2 regions of the Streptomyces sp. QH1-20 genome follow, and region 2 is predicted to be linked to the other one. Evidence: riboswitches for the same ligand, from Rfam matches in the RefSeq annotation. Region 2 holds a riboswitch; the other holds the start of a gene.
What was found. Region 2 has a riboswitch for cobalamin ahead of AB8O64_RS11520 (prenyltransferase/squalene oxidase repeat-containing protein). Riboswitches for the same ligand answer to the same signal wherever they lie in the genome.
Positions count from the first base shown of each region.

Region 1 (4,823 bases), 2.2 Mb from region 2:
TCAGCCACAGGAAGAACGGGCCACCGCACAGGGCGGTCAGCACCCCGACCGGAATCTCCTGCGGTGCGGCGACCTTCCGGGCCGCGATGTCGGCCCACACCAGGAAGACCGCCCCCGCCAGAGCCGCCGTCGGCAGGACACGGCGGTGGTCCCCGCCGACGAAGAGTCGCACGATGTGCGGCAGCATGAGCCCGACGAAGCCGATGGGCCCGGCCGCCGCCACCAGGACACCGGTGACGAGGGAGAGCAGCACGAACATCCGGCCGCGGAACCGCGCCACATCCAGTCCCATGGTGGTGGCGGCCTCCTCGCCCGCCAGCAACAGATTGAGCGACCGGGCCTGCAGGAGCAGCAACGTGACGGCCACCAGCAGTGCGCCCGCCGGCAGCCAGAGGGTGTCCCACCGCACTCCGCCGAGGCCCCCGAGCGTCCAGGCGAGCACCTCGCGCGCCTGGTTGCCGCGGTCGGCGGTCAGGAGCACGAGATCCGTCAGGGCGGTCGCGACGGCGGCGACGGCGACTCCGGAGAGCACCAGCCGGACGGAGGTGATCCGCCCGGCGGCCCGGGCGGTCGCGTAGACCAGCAGCAGGGTGAGCAGGGCTCCCGCGAAGGCGGAAACCGACAGCGACAGCGTGCCGAACAAGGTCACACCGGAGACGATGACCAGGACCGCTCCCAGCGAGGCGCCCGAGGACACACCCAGCAGATACGGGTCGGCGAGCGGATTGCGGACCAGGGCCTGCATGGCCGTGCCGACCACCGCGAGGCCGGAGCCGGTCACCGCGCCGAGCAGCACCCGGGGAGCCCGGGCGTCGAGGACGATGGTCTCCCGCGCCCGGGACCAGGCCGGCTCCGGCCACGGCGCCCCCATGCGGTGGGCGATGATGCCCCACACCTCACCGGGCGGCACGTTCACCGAACCGATGGTCAGCCCGGCCGTCACCGAGACCAGCAGGAGAGCGCCGAGCAGCACCAGGACCAAGGGATACGGCACCTTGCGCCGTCGGCGCGGTGGCATCCCGTCAGAGCGCGAGCGCCGGGACGCCGTGCCGGCCGTGTCCGCCATGGCCGACGGACGGGCCGTCACCGGAACCGCTCGGGATGCAGTCGACGGGCCAGGTCCTCCACCGCGTAGGGGGGCCGCACACCGACCAGGGTCGAGGTCAGCGGCAGTACCGTGAACCGCTGGTTCTTGACGGCGGGCACGTCGGCGAGGGCGGGGTGGGACAGGAGGAACTTCTTCTTCTGCTCGACGCTGCCCGAACCGCGGTAGTCGTAGATGGCGATGACCTCGGGCTTGCGCTCGGCGACCTGCTCCCAGGAGACGTCGCCGAAGACCTCGTCGAGGTCCCCGAACACGTTGCGCCCTCCGGCCAGCCGGATGATCTCCGTGCCCAGGCTCTTGCCGCCCGCCGTGAAGGCCGCCTTGTCCCCGCTGTCGTAGACGAACACCGGCACCGGTCGGCCGCCTTCGACCGTCTTGGTCGTCTTGTCGACGCGTTCCTCGAGGCGGGTCACGAGCTCGTCGGCCCTGCCCTGGATGCCGAAGATCCGGCCGATGGTACGGATCTCCTCGTAGGCGTCCGCCATGGCCACACGGCCTTTGCCGCAGTATTCGCGGTTCAGGTAGGTGTGGATGCCCGCCTCGGCGAACACCTTGCGGGAGCGTCCCTCCTTCTCCGCGAACGCGGAGCCGTAGCCGCCGTACACGAAGTCCGGGTCGGCGTCCACGACCGTCTCGAAGGACGGCTCCTTCTTCGCCAGCTCCGGAATTCTGTTGAAGTCACGGCGGTGCTCGGGCAGCACCGCGGAATCGGGGAACGCCGTGCCGACCATGGCCTTCTTCAGCCCGAGGGCGAGCATCAGCTCGGCCGGGTGCTGGTGGATGGTCACCACCCGGGTGGGTGGCTTGTCGTAAGTGGTCCGGGTGCCGCAATTGTTGATGGTGACGGGGAACCCCTTCGCCCCCGGGGCCCCGGCCCGGTCGTCCGCACGGTCCGTCGCTCCGCAGCCCGCCAGGATGGTCGTGGCGAGAACCGAAGCCAACGCACAGCGGAGGACCCGCCGACGGGTGGGGGACGAAAAGGAAGGACGGTGGATGCCGTCGTACACGTGATGCCTCCTGCGGAGTCCGCGCTCCTCGGACAGCCCTCGCGACGGGACAGTGTCCTGACTCCCGGAGCGACGTTCCCTGGGACCCGACCGCGCTCGCGGTGGTCTCCCAGAGGTGTCGCTTCCCGGTCACAGTGGCGGGACCGTGCCGGACTCACACCGGCTTCCTGATTCCCCGTCGCGACGATGACCCGGTGATATTACGAGTGGCGGGCGAGGCGGGAAAGGGCGCGCGACCGATGGCTTCACGCCCCCCCTTCGCCTCGTTCAGCCCTTACGGGTGGCGCGAAGGATCAGCCGTTCGGCGTCCTGGTCGTAGGGCCGGCCGTCGAAGCCGCCGAAGATCTCCACCTCTTCAAATGCGGCCTCCTCGGCCATCGCCCGCAGCTCGACCGCGCTGTACACGAACCAGACCAGGCTCGCCCGGTGCACGCGGTCGCCCCGGACCAGTACCCAGTCGCTGCGCAACCGGGCCCAGTCGTCGAGCACGGTGTCGGTCTGCACCAGCAGATCACCGCCCCGGTGGACGACCTTCGGCGGCACGACCTTTCGGGCCAGGAGCTCCTTGCCCGCCACGTCCAGCAGCAGACGGCCACCGGGCTGCAGACAAGCGCGCATGTTGTGCAACACCCGCATGTTGTCGGCGTGTTCCTCGAAGTACCCGAACGACGTGAACATATTGAGCACGACGTCGTACGCCTCCGGCTCGACGTGGTGCAGCGCGTCGGTCCCGACGAAGCGGGCCTTCGCCCCCGCCGCCCCGCAGAACTCCCGCGCCCGCTCCAGCATCGCCGGGCTGCGGTCCACGCCGGTGACGTGATGGCCGCGACGGGCCAGCGGAACGGTGAACACCCCCGGGCCGCAGCACAGGTCGAGGACGCGGGATCCGGGAGTGAAGTCCAACAGGGGAGAGGAGTCGAGGAGTTCCTCCGCTTGCGTGTAGCGCTGTTCGGAGAAGAGAAAGTCGTAGAACCCGGTCCAGAACTCGTCGTCCTCGAACCCGTCCGTCCGTGTCATCAGGAATCAGCCTTCCTTCGCGTCGTCGAGTCGATCGGTTTCCGTGCACCCGGTGCCGCGCGCACCGCGAGCAGCAGGGGCGGCAGAAGCAGACACTGCGCGGCGGCCGCCAGCCAGAACCAGCCGGTCTCTCCGGCACCGAGGCCGAGACCGTAGAGCTGTCCGCCGAGAATCCCGCTGGCGCACGCGCCGAGGCCGGCCGCGAGACGCTGCTGCCCGAACACGACGGCATCGGAGCGCGGGCTGCGGCGCAAGGCCTCCAGGTCGTTCTTCAGGAACAGCACGATGTCACCGAAGGTGATCAGCGCACCGCCCAGGAGCAGCGTCGGACGGGTGCCGGCCGCCAGGACCGCCATCCCGGCGGCGAGCGCGAGGAAACCCCCCACCAGCGCCCACCGGTAGGGCATACGACGGATCCAGCCGGAGGCCAGTGGCTGGACCACGATGACCAGGACGAAGCAGGTGAGCAGCACCAGGCTGTAGAACTCGCTGGACGCCCGCTCCACCGCGAACACAGCCAGATAGTGCTGGAAGTAGAAGTACAGATAGAAGGCCAGCAGATTGGCCGCGAAGGGCAGCGCTGCCACGCCCGAGAGCAGGCCCCGGCCCACCGCCGCACCACCGGCCCTCCCCGCATCCGCGCCGCCGGCCCCACCCGTCGGCCCCACCGGCGCGCCCTCCGCGGGCAGCAGCGCGTGGCCGGCCGTCACGACCAGGAACAGGGCGGCCGCAGCGAGGAACAGCCAACCGGGCGAGGACAGTACGAACGGGCCGGCGATCAGCGGTCCGACCGCCATGCCCGCGTTGAGCGCCGCGTTCCCGGCCGACAGGAACATCGGCCGCCGTGCGTCGTCCACGCCGTGCACCAGATACGCCTTGTTCGCGGGGAGATACAGCGCCGCACCGCAACAGGTGAGGATCAGCGCGCCCACGACGAGCGGCGGCCAGCGCAACGCCGACAGCAGACCCACGAAGCCCGCCGTACGTATCACCAGGGCCCACACCATGGTGCGCCGCAGACCGATCCGGTCCGCGAGCGCCCCGCCGACGACGCCACCGGAGAACTGCACGAGGGACGCCACGGCCAGGACCAGACCCACCGCTCCCAGGCCCATGCCGAGCCGTTCGTGCAGGAACACCGACATGAACGGCAGGACCATGAAGCTGCCCAGCGGGATGAGGAAGGAACTGACCAGCAGGAACCGCAGCGGTCCGCTCAGCCGGAGAAGCGAGACCCCGAGGGGCGCCGCCGTGGCCCGCCCTCCACTCACCCGGCCGCCCGCTCGGTGTGGACCCGTACGGCGTTGGCGGCGGCCACGGCGCGGTGGGTGGCCAGTTCAGCGGTGTCCGCTTCCGCCCAGACGATGCCCGCGTAACCCCGGCTGTCGCCCAGGTGCTCGATACGGTCCCCGACGCGCTTGACCGGATACCAGGCGGGCGACCCCGGCATGTCCTCCAGCCGGTCGAGGCCCGTCACACCCGTGAACACCCCTGCGCGTTCCGGGTATCCGAGTACGAACGCGACCGCCGGGCCGCCCGGCAGCTCCGCGTCGATGAGGCGGGGGCGACGGCCGAGAGAGGCCTCCACCATCGCCTCGTACACATTGCAGCCGAGAGCCCGGCACATGCCCTCCGCGACGAGAGCACCGCCGATCCGAGGATTGATCTCGATGATCTCCGGGCCCGTCACGGTG
Region 1 is NZ_CP166299.1:333,994-338,816, reverse strand. Features, by position in the region: gene AB8O64_RS01650 (FecCD family ABC transporter permease) at 1-1,018, opposite strand, end outside; gene AB8O64_RS01645 (ABC transporter substrate-binding protein) at 1,084-2,112, opposite strand; cobalamin riboswitch at 2,142-2,323, opposite strand; gene AB8O64_RS01640 (class I SAM-dependent methyltransferase) at 2,380-3,129, opposite strand; gene AB8O64_RS01635 (MFS transporter) at 3,129-4,400, opposite strand; gene AB8O64_RS01630 (ATP-grasp domain-containing protein) at 4,397-4,823, opposite strand, start outside.
Region 1: linked by a shared signal. The riboswitch ahead of AB8O64_RS01645 (ABC transporter substrate-binding protein) and the one ahead of AB8O64_RS11520 (prenyltransferase/squalene oxidase repeat-containing protein) in region 2 are both predicted to bind cobalamin.

Region 2 (4,823 bases):
GCCGGACGGCCCGACGAGCAGGCACAGCTCCCCTTCGGGGACGGTGAGGTCCACCCCCTGCAAGGAGGGGGCCGCGGCGTCGTCGTAGGTGACCGACACCTGCTCGAAGTGGATCACCGGTTCTCCTCGGAGTGGGGTGGATGGGTGGGTGAGCCGGCCGGCCTCGGCGCCACGAACGCCGGCAGCAGGCCGAGCAGGATCGACGCCGCCGGCCACAGCGGCAGCTCCGGCGAGGTCAGCGGCACGGCCGGGGGGTGCAGGGCCTGCGGGGCGTACGAGCTCGCCCAGATCGTCAGGGCCGCGACCGCCGCGCCCGAGCCGGACACCAGCCACGCGCGCGTGCCCCACCGGTCGGGCCGGTAGCGGGTGCGGACCGAGCGGCGGCCGCCCAGCCACAGGCCCGCCAGCGCGGCGGCGAGCCCGGCCACCAGCACCGCCAGGCCGTAGCCCGCGCCCTGGTCGGCGAGCAGGCCGTATGTCCCGGCGCAGACGCCCAGCAGCCCGCCCAGCGTCAGTGCCGTCGTGGTGTGCCGGACGGCGCGCGGCACCTCGGCGCTGCGGCCGTAACCGCGCGCGTCCATGGCCGCCGCCAGTGCCACCGAACGTTCCAGCGCTCCCTCCAGCACCGGCAGCCCCACCTGGAGCAGGGCCTTGAGGCCCCGGTCCGGGCGGCCGCGCAGCCGGCGGGCGGCACGCAGCCGCTGGACGTCCGCGACGAGGTTGGGTGCGAAGGTCATCGCGACGACGATGGCCACCCCCGCCTCGTACAGCGCGGCCGGCAGGGACTTCAGCAACCGGGCCGGGTTGGCCAGCGCGTTGGCCGCGCCGACGCAGATCAGCAAGGTGGCCAGCTTCAAGCCGTCGTACAGCGCGAAGACCAGCCCCTCGGCGGTCACCCGGCCGCCGATCCGCACCCCCTTCGCCCAGTCCGGGAGCGGGACCTCGGGGAGGGTGACGAGGATGTGCGTGCCCGGGATCGGCGAGCCGAGCACGATCGCGAACACCAGCCGGATGACGATCACGGCCAGCCCGAGCTTGAGGAACGCCCCGTACGAGCGCGCCCACGGCGCGTCCGTGCGGCGCGCGGCCACCACGTATCCGGCGACGGCGATCAGCAGGCCGAGCAGCAGCGGGTTCGTCGTGCGCGAGGCGGCGGTGGCCAGTCCGAGCGCCCATATCCACCAGGCGCCCGCGTGCAGCGCGGCCGCCCGTGCGGTGACGGGCGCGGGGCCCGCTCGCCCGGTGCGATGGCCGCCGGCCCGCGGCGGGGTCGTCCCACTCATGCGCGGCGGCGGGCCTGCCACACGGCGGCGGCGCCGAGGACGACCACGGTGGCGATACCGACGAGCAGACCGGCGGAAGGACCGCCGTCGTCCCCGCCGTCGGACTTGCCGGACTCGCCGGACTTCTCGGAGGCGGACGGCTGCTGCCCGGACTCCTGCGCGCCCACCTGCTCACCGCAGCCCGACTTCGGGTAGCCCGCGATGGCGCACAGCAGTGCCGCGGAGTTGTAGCGCAGCGGCTCGGCGACGGCCGCCAGCGCGTCACCTGCGCGGGCGTCCTCACTCACCTGCGCGCACGCGGTGCGCTGCCGGGGCGGGCGCTCACCGCCCGGCGCGTGCTCGGGTATGCCGAAGTCGAGGACGACCGCGACGCGCTTGCTGCCGTCCTTCGCCGGCGTGTTGGCGCAGATCGCCGAGAAGTCGCCCTTGTCGCGGGGTTTCGCGGCGCGCGCGGAGTCCTCGCTGACCGCGAACCGGAAGCCGATGGTGTCCCCGTCGTCCGGCCGCAGCACCGACGGCCCCTGGGTGGCGTACGCCCAGTCGCTGCCGGTGTGTTCCCAGAACGACCAGTACCGGTACCCCGCCGCCTGCGCGGGCACGGCCCCCAGGACGGCGAGGAGCCCGGCGACCAGCAGCGCGCCGACGGCTCGCGCGGCGGAACGCGCCACCGTCACAGCTGCTGCTTCTTGTTGCGGCCGCTGATCAGGAAGCCGACGCCGACGCTCGCGACGAAGAAGATGCCGACGATCCACCAGATGCCGATGGTGTCGTCGTCCTTCTTCTTCTCGTCCTTGGTCTCCGTCGATGACGGAGAAGCCTCCGCCTTGGGACCGGTCGCGGTCAACTGCTGCACCAGGTCGACGCCGGCGAAGTCACGCGGGTTGGCGCCGGCGGCGTGCGCGGCGAGCACGAGCTTGGAGAGACGGCCGGGGTCGCCCTTGGCCCAGTCGGCGGTCTTGTTGGCGCCGTCGCCGAGCCACTTCAGCGGCTTGGCCGCGGCGTCGCGGTGGCCGCCCGCCGCGAGGGCGAGGGTGGCGTCGGCGGTGAGGGCCGGGTCGGCCCCGCCCTGCGACATCGCGGACTTCAGGGCACCGTCGTTCGCGTCGATCTTCGCGGCCAGGTAGGCGGCCGCGGCGGCACCGGCGGACGGCGCGTCCTTGGGCTTGGCCGACTCGTCGTCGGCGCACTCCATCGGCTTGACGGGCATGTCGCCGCCCTTGGCGGGCGCGACGAGGTAGCCCTTGCCGAGCGCGGCCAGCGCGGCGGCGGTCGTGGCCAGGTCGTTGGGGGTGAGCTTGCCCTTCTGGTCCGGGTAGGCGAAGACGCCCCGCTCGTCCTCCTTCTGGTCACAGCCGAGCTGGAAGCCGATCAGCGCGTCGTAGGGGTTCTTGCCGCCCTTGGCCGTCACCTTGGCGGGGTCCTGGCCGGTGGCCGCGTACGCGCCGATCGCGGTGGAGGTGGAGTTGGGGTCGCTGGGGGAGCCGGGGGTCATGCCCCAGCCGCCGTCCTCGTTCTGGTGGGCCTTGAGCCAGCCCAGGCCCTTCTTCACCGCGTCGCCGTGCCCGCCGGCGGCCGCGAGGCCCTGCACGGCGAGGGCGGTCTGGTCGGTGAACTCACCGGCCTTGGGGTCGCACGCCTTGGCCGTGTCCGCGCGGTACGCGGCGAAGCCGCCGTCCGCGCACTGCTGCCCCGCGAGCCAGTCGACGGCCTGCTTCGGCGGGGCGACGTCCGTCGCCTTCTGCGCGAGGAGGGCCAGGGACTGCCGGAAGACACCGTCGAACTGCGGGTCCTTCTTGCCGTACAGCCCCGGGGCGGTGGCCGGGGACGGTGAACCGTCGGCGAACGCGGCAGGGGCCACGGCCGCGCTGAGGACGGCCGCGGTGGCCAGGGCCGCGGCGCCGCGGCGCGCGTGGACGGCGAAGGAGGGGGCCATGGAAGTCGGTGCCTCTCGGTGGGTGTCTCACAGCGGTGGGCGGCATACGGCTGGGTGCTACGGGTGGTGCACAGCCTCGCACGGCAGCCCAGCCGCGCACCTCGCGCGGTGGCACCGGGACGTCGGCTCCGTATACCTCGACGGTGCCGGTGTCCGGACGGCACCGCACGCGGCACGACCGGCTCCGGGGACCTGCCGCCACGGAGCGGGAGCTCCGGCTCGCACGACCGCACCGGGGTGCGGGCCGCGCTCACGGTTGCGGGTCAGCGCCGGATTCGCACCGGCTTTCCCCGTTCCGAGGCGGGATGAAGTTGTCACGCACACTTTAGCTGTCGCTTTACGGACACCTGGTGCCCTCCGGGCGGGTCGGCCGACGACGGCGCGGCAGCCGGGCTGGGGGCTTGCCCGTTCCGGACGGGGGCGTGTCGGCGGAGCGGTGCGCCGCGGGCGCCGCGCGGCGGTGGCCGTCCTGCGGGTGCCGCGCCGCGGCGGGGGTGTGTGTGGGCAGGCCGGGGTGCTTGTCCGTTCCGGACGGGGCCGTGTCTCGGAGCGCCGCGGGCGCGGCGCGGCGGAGCCGCAGGGTGGGTGGGCCGTCGGCCCGGAGGCGCTTGTCCGTTCCGGACGGGGTCCGTGCCGCCGCGCGGTGATGCGCTCGTCCTCGGCTCAGGAGGGGGCAGCGATGCGATCCGGGCCGCGGACCCAGCGGCGGCAACCGCGACAGCGGCTGTCGCCCCGCCCGCCGCGAGGCGACTGTTGCCCCCTCTCATCGGAACTGCTATCAGTTCTGATGCAGCGTCAGATCGAGGGTCGGTCAGACCCCCGGCCGTCGTGGAGGTGGTGCGGATGCGTGGAGTCATCGAGCACGGGCAGCTCTTCATCGGCGGGGTGATGGCCGATCCGGCCGGTACGGACACCATCGACGTCGTCTCGCCGCACACCGAGCGCGTCATCGGGCGGGTGCCGCACGCCACTCGCGCCGACGTGGACCGGGCCGTCGCGGCGGGGCGGGCGGCGTTCGAGTGCGGGGCCTGGGCGCGGCGGCCGCTCGGGGAGCGGATCGAGGTCGTCACGCGGATCAAGGACGCGATCGCCGCCCGGCACGAGGAGATCGCCCGGGTCGTCTCCGCGCAGAACGGGTCCCCTTACTCCTGGAGCGTCCTCGGGCAGGCGCTCGGCGCCATGATGGTCTGGGACTGCGCGATCACCGTCGCCCGGGACTTCCCCTACGAGGAGCGGCGGGCCGGCGTCCTCGGGCCGCTGCTCGTGCGGCGCGAGCCCGTCGGTGTCGTGGCGGCCGTCGTGCCGTGGAACGCGCCGCAGTTCGTGGCGGCGGCCAAGCTCGCGCCCGCCCTGCTGGCCGGCTGTTCGGTCGTCCTCAAGCCGTCCCCGGAGACACCGCTGGACGCCTATCTGCTCGCGGAGATCGTCGCCGGGGCGGGGCTGCCCGAAGGCGTGCTGTCGATCCTGCCCGCCGGCCGTGAGGTCGGCGAGTACCTCGTCGGGCACCCCGGCATCGACAAGGTGTCCTTCACCGGCTCCGTGGAGGCGGGCCGGCGCGTCATGGCGACCGCCGCCCGCAACCTCACCCGCGTCACCCTGGAGCTGGG
Region 2 is NZ_CP166299.1:2,564,308-2,569,130, reverse strand. Features, by position in the region: gene AB8O64_RS11535 (ABC transporter ATP-binding protein) at 1-117, opposite strand, end outside; gene AB8O64_RS11530 (energy-coupling factor transporter transmembrane component T) at 114-1,283, opposite strand; gene AB8O64_RS11525 (SCO2322 family protein) at 1,280-1,957, opposite strand; gene AB8O64_RS11520 (prenyltransferase/squalene oxidase repeat-containing protein) at 1,954-3,216, opposite strand; cobalamin riboswitch at 3,403-3,557, opposite strand; gene AB8O64_RS11515 (aldehyde dehydrogenase) at 4,060-4,823, shown strand, end outside.